DNA from 4 places in the Bacillus sp. ISL-47 genome. Region 4 is predicted to be linked to each of the others. Evidence: riboswitches for the same ligand, from Rfam matches in the RefSeq annotation. Region 4 holds a riboswitch; each other region holds the start of a gene.
What was found. Region 4 has a riboswitch for cyclic di-GMP ahead of J7I93_RS03135 (EAL domain-containing protein). Riboswitches for the same ligand answer to the same signal wherever they lie in the genome.

Region 1: it holds a riboswitch for cyclic di-GMP, as region 4 does, so the genes downstream of both, J7I93_RS04530 (hypothetical protein) here and J7I93_RS03135 (EAL domain-containing protein) in region 4, are expected to answer to the same signal.
Region 2: it holds a riboswitch for cyclic di-GMP, as region 4 does, so the genes downstream of both, J7I93_RS08805 (response regulator) here and J7I93_RS03135 (EAL domain-containing protein) in region 4, are expected to answer to the same signal.
Region 3: it holds a riboswitch for cyclic di-GMP, as region 4 does, so the genes downstream of both, J7I93_RS09765 (anti-repressor SinI family protein) here and J7I93_RS03135 (EAL domain-containing protein) in region 4, are expected to answer to the same signal.

Annotation. Positions count from the first base shown of each region.
Region 1 covers NZ_JAGGQS010000009.1:83,510-87,202, forward strand. The annotation lists gene J7I93_RS04525 (copper amine oxidase N-terminal domain-containing protein) at 107-2,002, shown strand; cyclic di-GMP riboswitch class I at 2,135-2,223, shown strand; gene J7I93_RS04530 (hypothetical protein) at 2,351-2,596, shown strand; gene J7I93_RS04535 (DUF3006 domain-containing protein) at 2,648-2,899, opposite strand; gene J7I93_RS04540 (S-layer homology domain-containing protein) at 2,905-3,693, opposite strand, start outside.
Region 2 covers NZ_JAGGQS010000022.1:57,635-61,327, forward strand. The annotation lists gene J7I93_RS08795 (phospholipase D-like domain-containing protein) at 1-1,203, opposite strand, end outside; gene J7I93_RS08800 (hypothetical protein) at 1,307-1,543, opposite strand; cyclic di-GMP riboswitch class I at 1,640-1,722, shown strand; gene J7I93_RS08805 (response regulator) at 1,794-2,153, shown strand; gene J7I93_RS08810 (hypothetical protein) at 2,460-2,654, opposite strand; partial or broken gene J7I93_RS08815 (hypothetical protein) at 2,881-3,690, opposite strand.
Region 3 covers NZ_JAGGQS010000025.1:4,349-8,041, forward strand. The annotation lists gene J7I93_RS09750 (pseudouridine-5'-phosphate glycosidase) at 1-229, shown strand, start outside; gene J7I93_RS09755 (helix-turn-helix domain-containing protein) at 363-704, opposite strand; gene J7I93_RS09760 (hypothetical protein) at 1,004-1,258, shown strand; cyclic di-GMP riboswitch class I at 1,460-1,550, shown strand; gene J7I93_RS09765 (anti-repressor SinI family protein) at 1,581-1,730, shown strand; gene J7I93_RS09770 (helix-turn-helix domain-containing protein) at 1,804-2,124, opposite strand; gene mnmH (tRNA 2-selenouridine(34) synthase MnmH) at 2,273-3,331, opposite strand; gene J7I93_RS09780 (FAD-dependent oxidoreductase) at 3,570-3,693, shown strand, end outside.
Region 4 covers NZ_JAGGQS010000006.1:33,287-36,979, reverse strand. The annotation lists gene J7I93_RS03145 (ATP-dependent helicase ComFA) at 21-1,517, shown strand; gene J7I93_RS03140 (ComFC family protein) at 1,507-2,214, shown strand; cyclic di-GMP riboswitch class I at 2,287-2,373, shown strand; gene J7I93_RS03135 (EAL domain-containing protein) at 2,462-3,693, shown strand, end outside.

The DNA of each region.
Region 1 (3,693 bases), on a different contig from region 4:
ACACACTTATTACATAAATCTGCCTATTTATAGTAAAATTGTATTATTGTCGAAAAAGAGGGACAGGACACCAAGAAGCCTGTCGTTATTTGTAAGGAGTGGAAAAATGTTTGCAAGATTAAGAGTTTTAGTTGTTATTGCTGCAGTTGCTCTCAGCTCCCTTCTATCGGCCGGTTCATCAAGTGTTTCAGCTGCAACCTTGATCGGAAAAGGCCTGTATATTAAAAATGGAGTGACTATTGAAATTGATGGGAAGAAGACTGTGTTTAACGATCCTATTCTTAATAAGTCCGGCCATCTGCTTTTGCCGATGAGAGATTTATATGAAGCGATTGATGCCAAGGTTTATTGGGATAAAAAGAATCAAACAGCTAGTGCCGTCAGAAATGGAAAAAGAGTAGATCTTACCATAAACTCTACTATTGCCAAAGTAAATGATAAGAAGGTTACTATGAACGTTGCTCCTCTTATGTACAAATACAGGACTTACGTACCGCTGCGCTTTGTGAGTGAGAACCTTGATGGGAAGGTTTATTGGAATCAGGGTGAACAAACCGTTGAAATAACACTTAATCATCAAAAAATCCCACCAGAAGATCCATACGTATTACATATGAACAATAAAAGAATCATCATGGAAGATCCTTTAGAGGAGAGAAGCGGAAGAACGTACATTCCTGCAGACTATTTTTATAATTATTTGGACAGCACAAGTTCAAATTGGGTGACAGATAGCCAGCTGGAATTTCAGGTTGCCGGCTTGAACTTTGTTTTTACAAACGGAAGCCAAAACGTTCTAATCAATCAGGAGAATGTGCAGATTGAAGAAAAGCCGTTTATCGAGTCAGGAAAAATGTACGTTCCTGTTCATTTTATTGTCAATGCACTGGGGGGCAACCTGCGTATCCTGACTGATAAAAGGGAATTGTACATTTATCTCTATCATTATATGTTTACAAGCGATTTCCTTGAGAAAACAGAGGGCTCAACTACACGTCCTGCATATGTCCCAAATGCAAGCTTGGAAGGCTCACGAGACCTGCTTGTAAGCGATAATCCTGAAAGAGTTACACCTGCTCTCGTTCCTAATCCAGCAGCCACGCTTGCTCAGCATAATGTAAATTTAGCAGATCCAGTTAACGAGCACCGGATTTTTGGATGGCATCTTAATAAGCTTGGAAAAGAAGCGAAGATTGGGATAACCATTCAAAATACTTCAAGCATCAATAGCCTGGAGGTTACAGGTTCTAAAGGTTATGTGAAAACGAGCGGAAACAGCTGGATTAATTATGATATTGGCCTTCCAATAGCTGATAAAGTCCTGAATGACAAGCTAACTGATTCAGCGAGTATGGGGATGGTTATACAGCCGGGTGAAACGAAACTAATCGAAACATATGAATTGCATCCTAACTATATTATTGGCTTTTTGCAGGATGTCGATATTCGCTCGATAAACGGAGGAAATAGTGAATACACAATCCGAACTGTTTTGACAACAAATAATACAGACTTAACAAGGATTCACTCAGAACCAGTTCCGATTGATCCATACGCTGCACATCCGAGAGGCGTTTGGCCAAATGCTGAAATCCGGGCAGTCCTGCCTGCCTATACAGTGGGCTCACCGGAAGTGGGCTATAACATTTCGAACGGAAAGACGGATCACTTCCTTACCGAAGAGAATTCATTAGCTAAAGTCAATGGCTCAGTTGGAAATTCAGGCCACTTTGGCATGAATTATAAGGTGGATATTCCTATTATCAACCCAACTGGTGAAGCGAAGACCATCAAGCTAAAAATAGCGGGCAGAGGGGGACTATATAGCGGAGCGGTGAAAATGAATGGAATTGTTTATTTGATCCCAACCCTTAAGCCTTCCACGGAGTATGTTGAACTCCCGGCTTATACTGTTGCAGGTGCTGAGGATATGATTAGCCTTGAGATCATGCATGCAGGCGGAGCCAGTCTGCCAGCTGCGATTTATGTTGAGGCACAATGATAAATGGGAGGGCCGGCAAATAGGTGCCGGTCTTTTTATAGAATAGGAATAGTCCTTTAGTCTTAATGTTTGCGGAAAAATAGCGAAATTTGTTGAAAATATATTACTATAGTTATATGATAATTGTATGAAAATTGAAAAAGGCAAACTTATTGAAAAATAAGGACGCAAAGCCGCGAGTCTAAGGTCATATACATGACTAAGATCGTCGGGCTGCCAAAATGTCGGGAGTATATGTCTTTTTATAGGGTATAGCTAATAATAACATTCAAACTCTGCCGGACGTTGGCGAGTTTTTTACTTTTTAGTTTTCAGAATTGTAAATAAATTGGAAGGGCGTGGGTAAAATTGAAGATTTACTACGGATCGGTGGAATTCTTTGAAAGGGAGATTATTCATTCTCTTTCCCGCCAGGAGACAAATTCTCTTGAGGAAATTGCAGAAAAGCTGGAGAAAGAATTATTATATGATTTCATTTGCGATGAAAAAATCAAGAGGGAATGCTTGAATAACCTGGTATGTGCGTGTACGAGAGTGAACCATCAATTCATTAATGCGGATGGAACAGATTCTTCTATATCTGCTTATAACTAATGCGGGAAATAGCTAAAAAGAACCCATCTCAAGTAAGTGGGCTCCTTTTAGCTATTTCTTGTTTTTGTTTAAAATCTTCTGAAGCAATGCCTGATTTTTCTTGAAAGCATTCTGCGTTTCATCAGATAATAACTTGTATTCCATCACTTTACCCTCGCTGCTGATGGTTGCTTCAATTATATCTCCATCTGACAGGTTTGATGAGAATTGCTTCATGGAGACAACGATTCTGTCACATTCATTCTTGCTGGGTAATAAAACAACTTTTTCTCCTTCTATTGCATCAACGGTGTATCTTTCCAACGTTATCAGCCCTCCTCAACGGTAAATCCATTTTCAGTTGATTCCACAATAATATTTCCATGGTTATAAGTACTGTAAATTTTCGAACCTATAGATTTTAACCTTTGTACGACTGCCGAGTTTGGATGACCATAGGAATTGTCTCCATATGAAAGTATGGTAATGGAAGGCTGAACTTTATTCAGGAAGCTTGAAGAAGTTGAAGTGCTGGAACCATGATGGCCAGCTTTTAATATATCTGCAGACACATTGTATTGCTGGGTCATATTCGCTTCATTCTCCATTGTTGCATCTCCAGTTAATAAGAAGCTAACGTCTTCATGGACCACTTTTAATACAACAGAGGATTCATTTAAATCTGAACTTGAATAGGTTGAGTTTAACACTTGAACAGCAATATCTTCATCAATGTTTAAAAAATCCCCTTTAGATGGGATATCCATTGGGATATTTTTTTGGTCAATTAATGTTAAATACTCTGTATAAGTCTTTGTCGTATGAACTTTACCGCTATCAAGGACCCTTTTTACAGGGAACTTTTTTAAAACTTCAATTAGCCCGCCGATATGGTCAGCATCTGGATGAGTGGCGACCATGACATCAATCGAACCAATGCCTTCCCGGGTTAAATAGTCAGTCACTTCATCGCCTGCGTATCTGTTTCCGCCGTCGATTAATACATTTTTACCATTAGGGGTTTCCAGCAATATGCTGTCGCCTTGGCCGACATTAATAAAATGGGCGGTGATTTCACCGCCTGCAATGTGTACATCATGATTTCGAATGATTCTAGC
Region 2 (3,693 bases), on a different contig from region 4:
ACCAGCTTCTAAAAGTTCCCCATAATAAGTACGACTTGCAAAACCCACGATTTTTTGATTATTGTGGCGAGGAACCAGCAATCTTACGCTCACACCTCGAGCTATTGCTGTCTTTAATGCCATAATAATATCTGTTTCCGGTACAAAATAGGGTGTTGTTATATCAATAGTCTTAGTCGCTTGTGTTATACATATAAAGTAAGTTTGACGAATAAATGGGGTAGGAATTCCAGGGTTTCCTTCCAACGTATGGATATACGCTTTTTGCAATGTCCTTGTTTTTGGCGATATGTCTATCTCATTATAATCTAGGGTGCTCAACTCTGATCCCAATTCGGCTAACCATCTGACATGATCTTCTCTGCCGATTGGATTGATTACATCAGACTTTGTTTTCGGGTTAGTATTTGATTTTATTTTTTCCGGCACTGCCATATTCCAATGAACATCAAAGACAGTCTGTAAATCGACCAATGCATCTCCTATGATTTGCAAGTGGGTATCCCGCCAGTAGCCAACGTCAGGCTTCAATCCTGTATATTCATATCCTACGTTCATGCATCCAGTAAAAGCTACTTTTTCGTCAATTGTGACAATTCTACAATGATCCCGATAATTCCAATAAGAAAAGATCCAAGGAAATCGTAAAGGAAATATTGTACGGCATTCTATCCCTGCTTTGACCATCTGTCGGATTTTTTCACGCGGAAATTTATAACTCCCCAAGCCATCTCTCATAAAACGAACCCGCACTCCATTTACTGCTTTTTCGATTAGCAGTTCTGTGATGCGATTACCAATTTGGTCATTCCTAAATATGAAATATTCCAGATCAATCGTTTTTTGGGCTTTTTGGAGGGATTCAATGAGTTGTTTATATTTTGCTATTCCATTGTCAAATACTTGGACTTGGCCCGTTCGTAGCCCATTCACAGTGAAGGGCCGTAAAGCATCGGCGATTACCGATGCTGAATCACCAAATGTATCAGGTAATTTATTCGATTCACTTTTAGAAGAGGTCAATCTTTTCCGATGAATAAACTTAGGATTTGATATGCTAAGATAAAGCAAGAAACCAATGATAGGAAAAAGAAGGACGATTATTATCCAATTCAAAGCCTTGGCAGGCCTACGTACATCCCGAATTGCTATGATTAAGATAAAAAACGTATTTATCAGGTATAGATAAAAAATCCATTCCAACTAAAAATCCTCCCTTGTTTTTCTCTTAACATTTACAAAAAATGCAGGGAGTATACTTTTAGAATTCGAAAGAATACCTAGTTTACTCTTTTGCTTCCTTGTCTTACTCTTCCAGCCACCTATTTATCTTGGCAACAAACAAATCTAATCCTTCCCTTTCATCAAGATGAAATGCTACACCAGAGAAATCAGGTCCCTGATAATGACAAACGCCCTTGTATTTTTCATGATGACGGATCAGCAGCCGTTCCATCCCTCTGTAAAACTCCAACTCTTCGCCTTGTTTTAGTTCAGCTATCTGATCTTCAAGGGCAAAGGAGAATAAGTCTAATTGCTTCATTCCCTCACCACCAACGAAATTTATAATCCATAAGTCACGAAATTATCAATTTTTTGTCACATTTTGTCGTTTTCCACTATATTCACTGTGTTAATATACCTATAATGGCAAATTTTATGAAAGTAAAAGACGCAAAGCCACGGGTGTAAGGTAAAAGCTAAGGCAGCCGGGTTACCGAGATTTATCAATCTCGTAAATCTCTTATAACTCCTTTCTTAAATTTGCCTAATTTTCAAAAAGGGAGTTTGATATGATTAATAAAGTACTAATTGCTGATGATTCTATGTTTATGAGACAAATACTTAAAAGAACCTTGTCTGAAGGCAACTATCAAGTAATTGCTGAAGCCTCTGATGGTTGCGAAGCTATATCACTTTTCAAGAAGTCTTCCCCAGATATCGTATTACTAGACTTAACAATGTCATGTAAAGATGGAATGGCTGTTTTAAAAGAGATCAAGAATCTTGATCCAAATGCAAAAGTTGTTATATGCTCCGCAATGGGACAATCTAAATTAATCGTGGAAGCTTTAAATTATGGTGCTAAAGATTTTATTGTAAAACCGTACTTTAATGAATTAATCCCCGCATTAAATAAGCTTGTCAGCTAAACAACCTCTTTATAGGGGTCTTTTTTTTGAGGAAACTTAGCAGCAAGCTCAGCTTCGCTGCTTTTAAAATCATATGGCGTTGTGTTTTTCCGAGTAGCATTTCACGCATGGACCCTCAATGTAGAAATAATTTGGCTTTCCACAAATCTTGCAAGTCTTTGAGTAAGTATTCCAGCGTGTATTGCAGTCCCTGCATTCAAGTAATAAGAGGTTTTTTCGATGTCCTATCACTGTCCCCTTGGCCAGACATTTTGGACAGCGAGTAACTAATTTAACATTTGTGATAGTCATTTTTCATATCTCCCTTCAAAACCAGTTATTTTGTGTAGCCTCTGTATTAATCTCCCGAAAAGATGCCAGTACAAGCTCATATTTCAGTTCCTCGTAATCACAATCGTGGATTCTCTTTCCTGACTGAGCCTTATAAATATTAAGTTCTGACAATCTCTTGATGAGGATATTCCTTTTCTGTTGCATAACGGATTCATATAGGATCCCCATGGTTTCAACTCCCTGATCTTAATATTTTTAGCTTTTCATTTAGTTCTGCCTTTTTACGGGCCAGCTCATCTTGATTGCTAGGCACTTCCCGCTCTTGCATTTTCCTCAGCATTTCATCAAGTTCAGCCTTATCGGCAGCAATTTGGTCAGGTGATTTTTCCTTTATCGGTTGTTTTGGTTGCTCATTTTCATAAAACCAATCTGGCAGCATTTCCGTACGTATTGGCTTGGATCGCATACCCTTAGGTTTATAAGAATTATTGCTTTTAAAAGGCTTAACGTTTTTAGCTGCTTCTTTTGCCTGTTCTCTTGCTACTAAGGCCTCATAATGATCCATGATGTATTTTTCACAGTAACCGAAGGCTTTAATGGCTCCATTTGGCTGACGTTCTTTATATTCAGCAAAACACTGTTCAAGCAATTTGATTGTTTGTGGCAACGGCATACCACGGGCGACAATCCGGGCGATTGCTTCATAATCTTTTGTTGTTGGGTAAACAGAACGTCCTTCTTGTATCGTTCGTAACTCTATGAATCTTTCAGCAATAATATCTACTGGGTCATTTTCTTTAGTAATAGTAATAGTAGTATTATTTATCTTTGTAATATCTTTATTAGAGTGGACACTTTTGTCCACATGACTGGACATTTCTGTCCACTCTGGACTGGACGTTTTTGTCCGGTCTCCATCAGACTGGACGTTTTTGTCCACTCTCTCTTTGCTGTATTTTTTAGAGTTTTTAACAGTTATAATATATCCATAAGGTGCTCTGGTGATCTTTATGTAACCATGTGTTTCTAGGTCATCCAGCCACCTTTGAACAGTTCTTTCGCTAACTCCAAAAGGTTTTGCCAACTCTGAGCGTTTCAATGGCTTATTTCCTAACACGATGCCCCAGGTTACTCCATCTCGTTCAATCTCTTTTGTAGTGGAACTGACGCACCAGAGAAAAAGCCACAATGCTGATCCAATTTTTTTGTAATGTTTCGGCTCTAATAATCCTGAATAGGTTGGAAATGGATAACTTTCGGGCACCGT
Region 3 (3,693 bases), on a different contig from region 4:
TCCAATACCTGAGCAAGATGCAATGGAAGAATCATTTATCACAGGGGTTATCGAAACGGCACTAAAAGAAGCAATGGAAAAAAATATCTCAGGTAAAAGAGTAACACCGTTTTTGCTTGGAAAAGTAAAGGAACTTACGAATGGCACAAGCCTGACAGCTAATATTGCATTGGTTAAGCATAATGCTGAAGTGGGCTCTAAAATTGCCGTCAGCCTGAATAATAAATAAGAAAAAAAGAGAAGCCAGGCTTTATCTGCTAATGATGGGCTTGGCTTTTTCTTTAAGCAACATAAGCCGCCCTTACTGTTTACAAGATAGCATAGAAGGAGGACGCTACAGGTACGTCAATAAATTAAAGCCATCATCCTTTCCCTTCATTCATTTTCTTGAACTTAATAAACTCTAAATAATAGGTAAAGTCTTCCTTTGTAATCCCCTGCCGTATAGCCTCCCTTACTAGATTGACCCATTCCTCATCCAGGGATGTTAGGTCTGCTATCATATCTTTATTTTCTTCCAATAAATCCTCAAGGTTGGCATCAAGCGTTTTAGCTATTCTTGATAGTACCTGCAAAGAGGGATTCTTTTGGATGCCTCTTTCAATGTAGCTTAAATAAGACTTGGATACCTCGGCTTTTTCGGAGAGTTCATTAATAGAATACCCTTTTTTGATCCTCAAATTTTTAATGCGTCTACCTACCATAGGCATAATGCTCCTTATAAGAAAATATATATTCATTATAACGAACATTCCGTTCAATAAAAAGTATAGAATAGTGAGATAAACGAAGGTATTTAGAGTAATAGAACAAAAAGTGTTCTTTTTAGAGAAAAAACAGCCATTTTTAGAATTTTTCAAAATAGATAATATGAACTATACTCAGATTACCTGTTCGTTATAAAGCACTAAGATTCATCTCTGTTTATTTTTTGCTTACAAACTTGAACGGGAGAGGAGAAATCAGAACCTCATTAAATCAATAGGTTTAAAGGTGGTGCTCTATGTATCAAAAGAACTGTGATAAATGCGGTAGCCCAACCTTCAGCAGCAGTGAAATTGGGCATTGGCACTGTCCTTGCTGCGGAAATGATTTAACGGAAAATGATTTTTTGGATGCCATGACGATGGAGCCGATCCATGTCATTTACAGAAAGAATAAAAAGCCATTAAAGTATTCATTTAAGCAAATTAATGAAAATTATAAAAAAAGGGTTGGACTTTCTTACTATACAAGAAAAGAATTCGACTATATGTAACATCGTTTTATTAGAAATGGCAAAGTCTTGAAGAACTCATATCATATTTAGGCCAGAGCACCTAGTATTTAAAAAGAATATGTCGAATTGTAAGTTAATTAAATATTTAAAAAACAGCGGGAAGCTGACATATTATGACAACATAATCAATATCATGATAGTAGAATACATTTATTAGGAAAAAGATAATGAGTAAAAAGGTACAGAAAAAGGCAAACTCATTGAAAGATGAGGACGCAAAGTCACAGGTCTAAGGTATTAGGGGAAATACTAGGATGGCTGGATTGCCTGGAATACGATATGTATTTTGGGGGGAATAGTTGTGGCGGCAATAGGTTTAAAAATGGATGGAATTGATATGGAATGGATGGAGCTGATCTTGGAAGCAAAAAACTTAGGCCTTGAAAAAGAGGAAATCCGTGAATTTCTACATAAAAATGAAGCGAAGGAAGTCTTAACTAAGGCCAGGTAAACGAAATTTTATTGGTAATGGTAAAGGTTTTTTTATAAAAAAGAGCCTGAAAAAAATTCAGGCTCAAAAAATTTTATTTCTGTTCGCTTCTCCACTTATTAAAATCCAAAAACTCGCGGAATTGCTCTTTGGAAACACCGGATTCCATCGCTTCCTTTACGATTTTCATCCATTCCGTGTCGAGCTCGTCCTTGTTGATTTGCTCATGGATTAAATGGTCTACTGGGACATTCAATACACCTGCAATTTTTTCAAGGAATTGTATGGATGGGTTTGTCTGCAGGTTGCGTTCTAAAGAGCTTAGGTAAGACTTGGCCACACCAGCCTGTTCAGCAAGCTCGGATAAGGACATTCTTTTTTCTTGGCGAAGTTTTTTAACACGATCACCGATCATTGTACCTCACACACCTTATTATTGTATGTAATATGATTATAGCAGAATTCACAGAAAGGTTCCATATTAAGAACGATTTGTTCAATATTATTATCATACCACAGCAATAACCAAATTATATAGATATTTTTATAATAAATGCTCCGCGTCACAGGACGGGAGCATTTTGTGTTTCAATGATTTTGATGACTTGTTCGGCTGCTGCTTTAACATCATCAGCGTTAACATGATGGAACTGACCTTCGTAGTCATGCTGCTTAAAGGCATAGCGAGGGTCATAATAGTGTTCCAATAATAGCTTAATGAACAGTGGATAATTTTCCTTTTCAACAGCTTCATCAAGCAGGGCACGTATATCATAGTCCTTGAGTCTTTTTTTGATAAATAAAAGGCTTTCGCTTACTTTAGGTTTGAACCATTCTTCCTTTTGATAGGGCTCAACATAATCTCTGAGAATACGCTGAACACGGGACTCCATACCTGCATACATATCGATGTGGATACCTGTTTTCTTCGTATCCAGCAGTTCATCTGGCTGAACGACCTTGCCGATTCGCTTGCTCTCTGCTTCCATAATGATATATGGAGAACCCTTAACCTCTGAAAGTGCTTGATACAGCAGCGCATCAAAGGTTTTTTGGCTGCTGCCGTCACCCATTCCAAAGGAGCCGAAGATCGAGCCGCGGTGTCCTGCCATTTCTTCAAGGTCTAGGACAGGATAACCCCTCTCACTTAAAACCTTTAGTACATCCGTTTTTCCCACGCCAGTCATGCCATGAAGAACGACTGATTGATCAGGAATTAACCCAGTTGTATTTTCAAGAATATATTGCCTGTAGGCTCTGTATCCCCCAACTAAACGAGGGAAAGACACGCCTGCATAGGCCAAAAAGGTGGCTACAGATTTACTGCGCATGCCGCCGCGCCAGCAGTAGATAACAGGCTGATAGCCTTTATTTTTCAGGTCCCGAATCTTACCGAGCATGGATGGGATTTTGGGTGAAACCATCTCCATCGCTCTCCATTTAGCAGCATCAGAGCCCTCTTTTTTATAAAGAGTACCAATTTCCACACGTTCTTCATTGGTGAAAAGCGGTACATTCACAGCTCCTGGAATGCTGCACTCCTCAAATTCAATTGGAGACCTTACATCAACCGGAACTGCCTTATCCATTTGAATATATTGTTCTACAGTAATTTCTCTCATAGAAATGCCTCCAAATAAAATGCTATATAGATTGTCCATGATGGATCAAAGAATTATTTCGTATGTCTTTATTTTATCGATTAAATAGGAATTTGAAAATAAAGGTGCCTTCCCTAATCATACTCCTTTTTTCGTTAGAACGGTTTATAAAAATCTTCCAAACACTGTAATATCAGCATATCCATTGGTTTTGCTTTTTAAAAAGGAGGATAAATAAAGGGCAAAGGTGGTGGGAAGTATGTCCTTGAATACCGAGGTAGCTGTTGTTGGAGGAGGGATTGGGGGATTGACGCTCGGGCTGAAACTTGCCAGGTCGAAGATCGATGTGATGGTAATTGAAAAGCTTGAAGAGCCATCTTCCA
Region 4 (3,693 bases):
AAAAATAATGAGGTGATTTTTTGAGATTTACTTTAAGAAGCATTAAGCTATCTCCACATGTTAACGAACCCCCTCCAGACAGCCTCCCAATTACCTCGATTAAGACCACTCCAGAGCCACCGCTTAATCAAACTTTCCCTTTTAACAAAGAACTCCAGCAATTACTTCACGGAAAACAGCTTCTAATGGATGATCTGCCTTTCCCCCTGGAAGAAATCCAGCAACACTATGAAAACGGCCACATTCTTTACAGAAAAGGCATTAGTAAAGAGAATAATAAGATTGCCTGTGCGAGGTGCGGCAATCAGGATCTCTCGCTTTTTGCCAGCTTTCCCTGTGCGCGCTGCGGTGAGAAGGGTTGTACCTATTGCCGGAAGTGCATCATGATGGGGAGGGTGGGTGCTTGTGCACCTTTGATTAGCTGGCGGGGGACAGAGCAGGACGAGGTGATAGCTCAGGATTCTTTAGTTTGGAACGGCAAGCTTTCAGATGGGCAGCAGGCTGCCTCTGATCGAGTAAAGCAGGCTATCCAAGTTAATAAAGAACTCCTCGTATGGGCCGTATGCGGAGCCGGGAAAACAGAAGTGCTTTTCGATGGAATCAGCACGGCCCTCGCATCTGGAAAAAGAGTCTGCATTGCCACTCCGCGGACTGATGTGGTCCTTGAGCTTGGACCTCGTCTAAAAGCAGTCTTCCCCGGTATCCAAGTTGCCGTCCTCTACGGTGGCAGTGAAGACCGCCATCTCCAGGCTCCGCTAACCATCGCCACCACTCACCAGCTTCTCCGTTTCTATAAAGCCTTCGATACCGTCATCGTGGATGAAGTAGACGCCTTTCCGTACACGGCAGACGAAAGCCTGCAATATGCTGTCCGCCAAGCCCGCAAAGACCTCTCCTCGATGATCAGCCTAACAGCAACTCCAAACCGGAAATGGCAAAATGAATGCCGGAGCGGGAAGAGAGATTTTGTCACCATCCCCGCAAGATATCACCGTCACCCTTTACCAGCTCCAGCCTTCAAATGGTGCGGCAACTGGGAAAAAGCTCTCAAAAAGGACAAGCTTCCGCCGCCAGTCACCCAATGGATCAAAAAGCGGCTCGAAACCCAAAAGCAATGCCTGCTGTTCCTCCCAAAAATCGATAAGATGGAAACAGTCCTAACTATCCTCAAGAAACTCCACCCGAAAATTGAAGCGGTTCACGCGGAAGATCCAGACCGAAAAAGCAAGGTCCAAGCCATGCGCGACAAAGAGATCCCGATGCTTTTAACCACAACCATTCTGGAAAGAGGCGTAACCTTCCCCAATATTGATGTAGCCGTTCTAGGAGCAGAAGACCGCATTTTTACAGAAAGTGCCCTTGTCCAGATCGCCGGCAGGGCTGGGAGAAGCGCGCAATTTCCCGCTGGCGATATAACCTTTTTCCACTACGGCAAAACAGAAAACATGGTTCAAGCACGTAAACAAATCCTCCAAATGAATATAGAAGCCAGAAAGAAAGGACTGATTGATTATTAATTGTCTCATTTGCCACGAAGAAATCACCCTAGTAGTAAGCTGGTCGACTCTTTGGTCCAGGCCAAAAGAAGATCACCTGTGCATGAATTGCACCGAAAAACTCTCTTTTATCCAAGGGGAAACCTGCGAAAAGTGCAGCCGTCCGTTCAGTCAATTAGAACCGCAATTTCGTACCGGAAACCTTTGCCGGGACTGTCTAAAATGGAATGAGGATCCGGAGTGGGGCCATTGCCTTGAGAGCAACCACTCCCTTTTCCTATACGATGACTTCCTAAAAGAAGTCATTGCCCAATATAAATTCCGAGGAGATTATATCCTTGCCAAAGCGTTCTCTCCTTTTATAAAAGCAAAGCTGCAAACGCTCGCCTTCGATCTGCTTGTCCCTATCCCATTAAGTCCTGAGCGGCTTTATGAAAGAGGATTCAATCAGTCAGCTGCACTATTCCAGGAGGCGGGATTTGCATCAACAGAAGTCCTTCAGCGCACCCACTCCGAAAAACAATCCAAAAAATCACGAAAAGAGCGAATCCATCTCCAGCAGGTCTTCCAGCTCATTCCGAATACAGACATTCGAGACAAAAAAATTCTCCTCATGGATGATATCTATACAACCGGCTCTACCTTATACCATGCCGCGAAAGTGCTGAAAGTAACAGGAGCGGCTTCCGTTAGCTCAGTCACAATCGCACGAGGTTAAAAATGGAAAAACTTTCATTTACATTAATTGTTAACAATCTGTTCATAGTGCTAACGTCATATGGTAACATATTCTAATTAAGGGCAAATTTTACGAAAGTAAAAGACGCAAAGCTGCGGGCCTAAAGCAGGTTCCTGCCATGGCAGCCGGGTTGCATAGAAAAATGAACACTTTCCTCATTTGCCTTTTTAAAAGGAAAGGACGTTATGCATTGAACAAATTATTTACTCGATTTAGCAGGAAGCCAATGGATGAGATCGTCAATCTGGATATTGAAGATCCCGCTATCTTTCGGACCCTATTTATTCATAATCCCGATATGACTTATATTACTGACCTTAAAGGAAACATAATCGAAGTAAACAAAAGTACATATAGCATCACCGGGTTCACGAAGGATGAGATTATAGGCGCCGATATTTCTTCTTTTATCAATGAGGAAGAGATCCCGGGTGTTTTGAGTGCATTTCAGCAGGTTTTAAAAGGGAGAGCGAAAAATACGATCTTTTCAATTTTTCATAAAAAAGGTCATTTACTAAAAGTGAATAATATATCCATCCCCGTTTATAAAGATAAGCAGATCATTGGTGCCATTGGCATTTCGAAGGATATTACAAGAGAAGAGAACTTGAAAGAGACATTGGAGCTGCAGAATCAAAAGTACAAGTCCCTTTTTGATTATCATCCCGATGCTATTTATACACTGGATCCAGAGGGGAATTTTTCAGAGTACAATGATTCTTTAGAGGAGCTGCTCGGAGGTTCTCCCGAGTATTTGTCCGGTTCCTTTCGGGATGTTATTGCAGAAGAGTATTTGGATACGACTGTTGAGCATTTTCAAAAAGCCCTTCAAGGCAGCCCGCAAACCTATCATAGTGTTGGGGTTAAGAGGGATCATGATTTGGTAGATGTACAAGTCACAAATGTTCCCATTAAAGTTAATGGCCAAATTAAGGGTGTTTTTGGGATTGCAAAGGATATAACCAGCTTTATTCAACAGCAAAGGGAGCTGGAAAAGATCAAGGATAGCCTTAATCGTGCCCAGATGGTCGCCAATATTGGGAGTCTTGAGTATGACGTGGAGAAGGATAGGGGATTTTGGTCTCTGCAATTGTTTCGGATTTTTGGCATTGATCCCCAAGAGGGATTCGTCCCAACATTTGATGCTTATTTAGGCTATATCCATCCGGAAGATCGGACTGCTTTTAAAATACAGTTTAATAGGCTTTTGAATGAAAAAAGAAGTGCGGTAATCGAGTGCCGCATTTTAAGGAAGGATGGGCAGGAGCGATATATTCAGCATAAAGCAAGTTTCCTTGATGAGCATCAATTCCCTAAAATTGTCGCAACGGTTCAGGACATAACCGAGAAACGGCAGATTGAAGAGAAGCTTTATGAGAACGAACGTAAAATAGCGCAAATCTATGAAAATCTTGATGTAGGAATCTATTCTGCTGATTTAATAAATAGAAAGGTCCT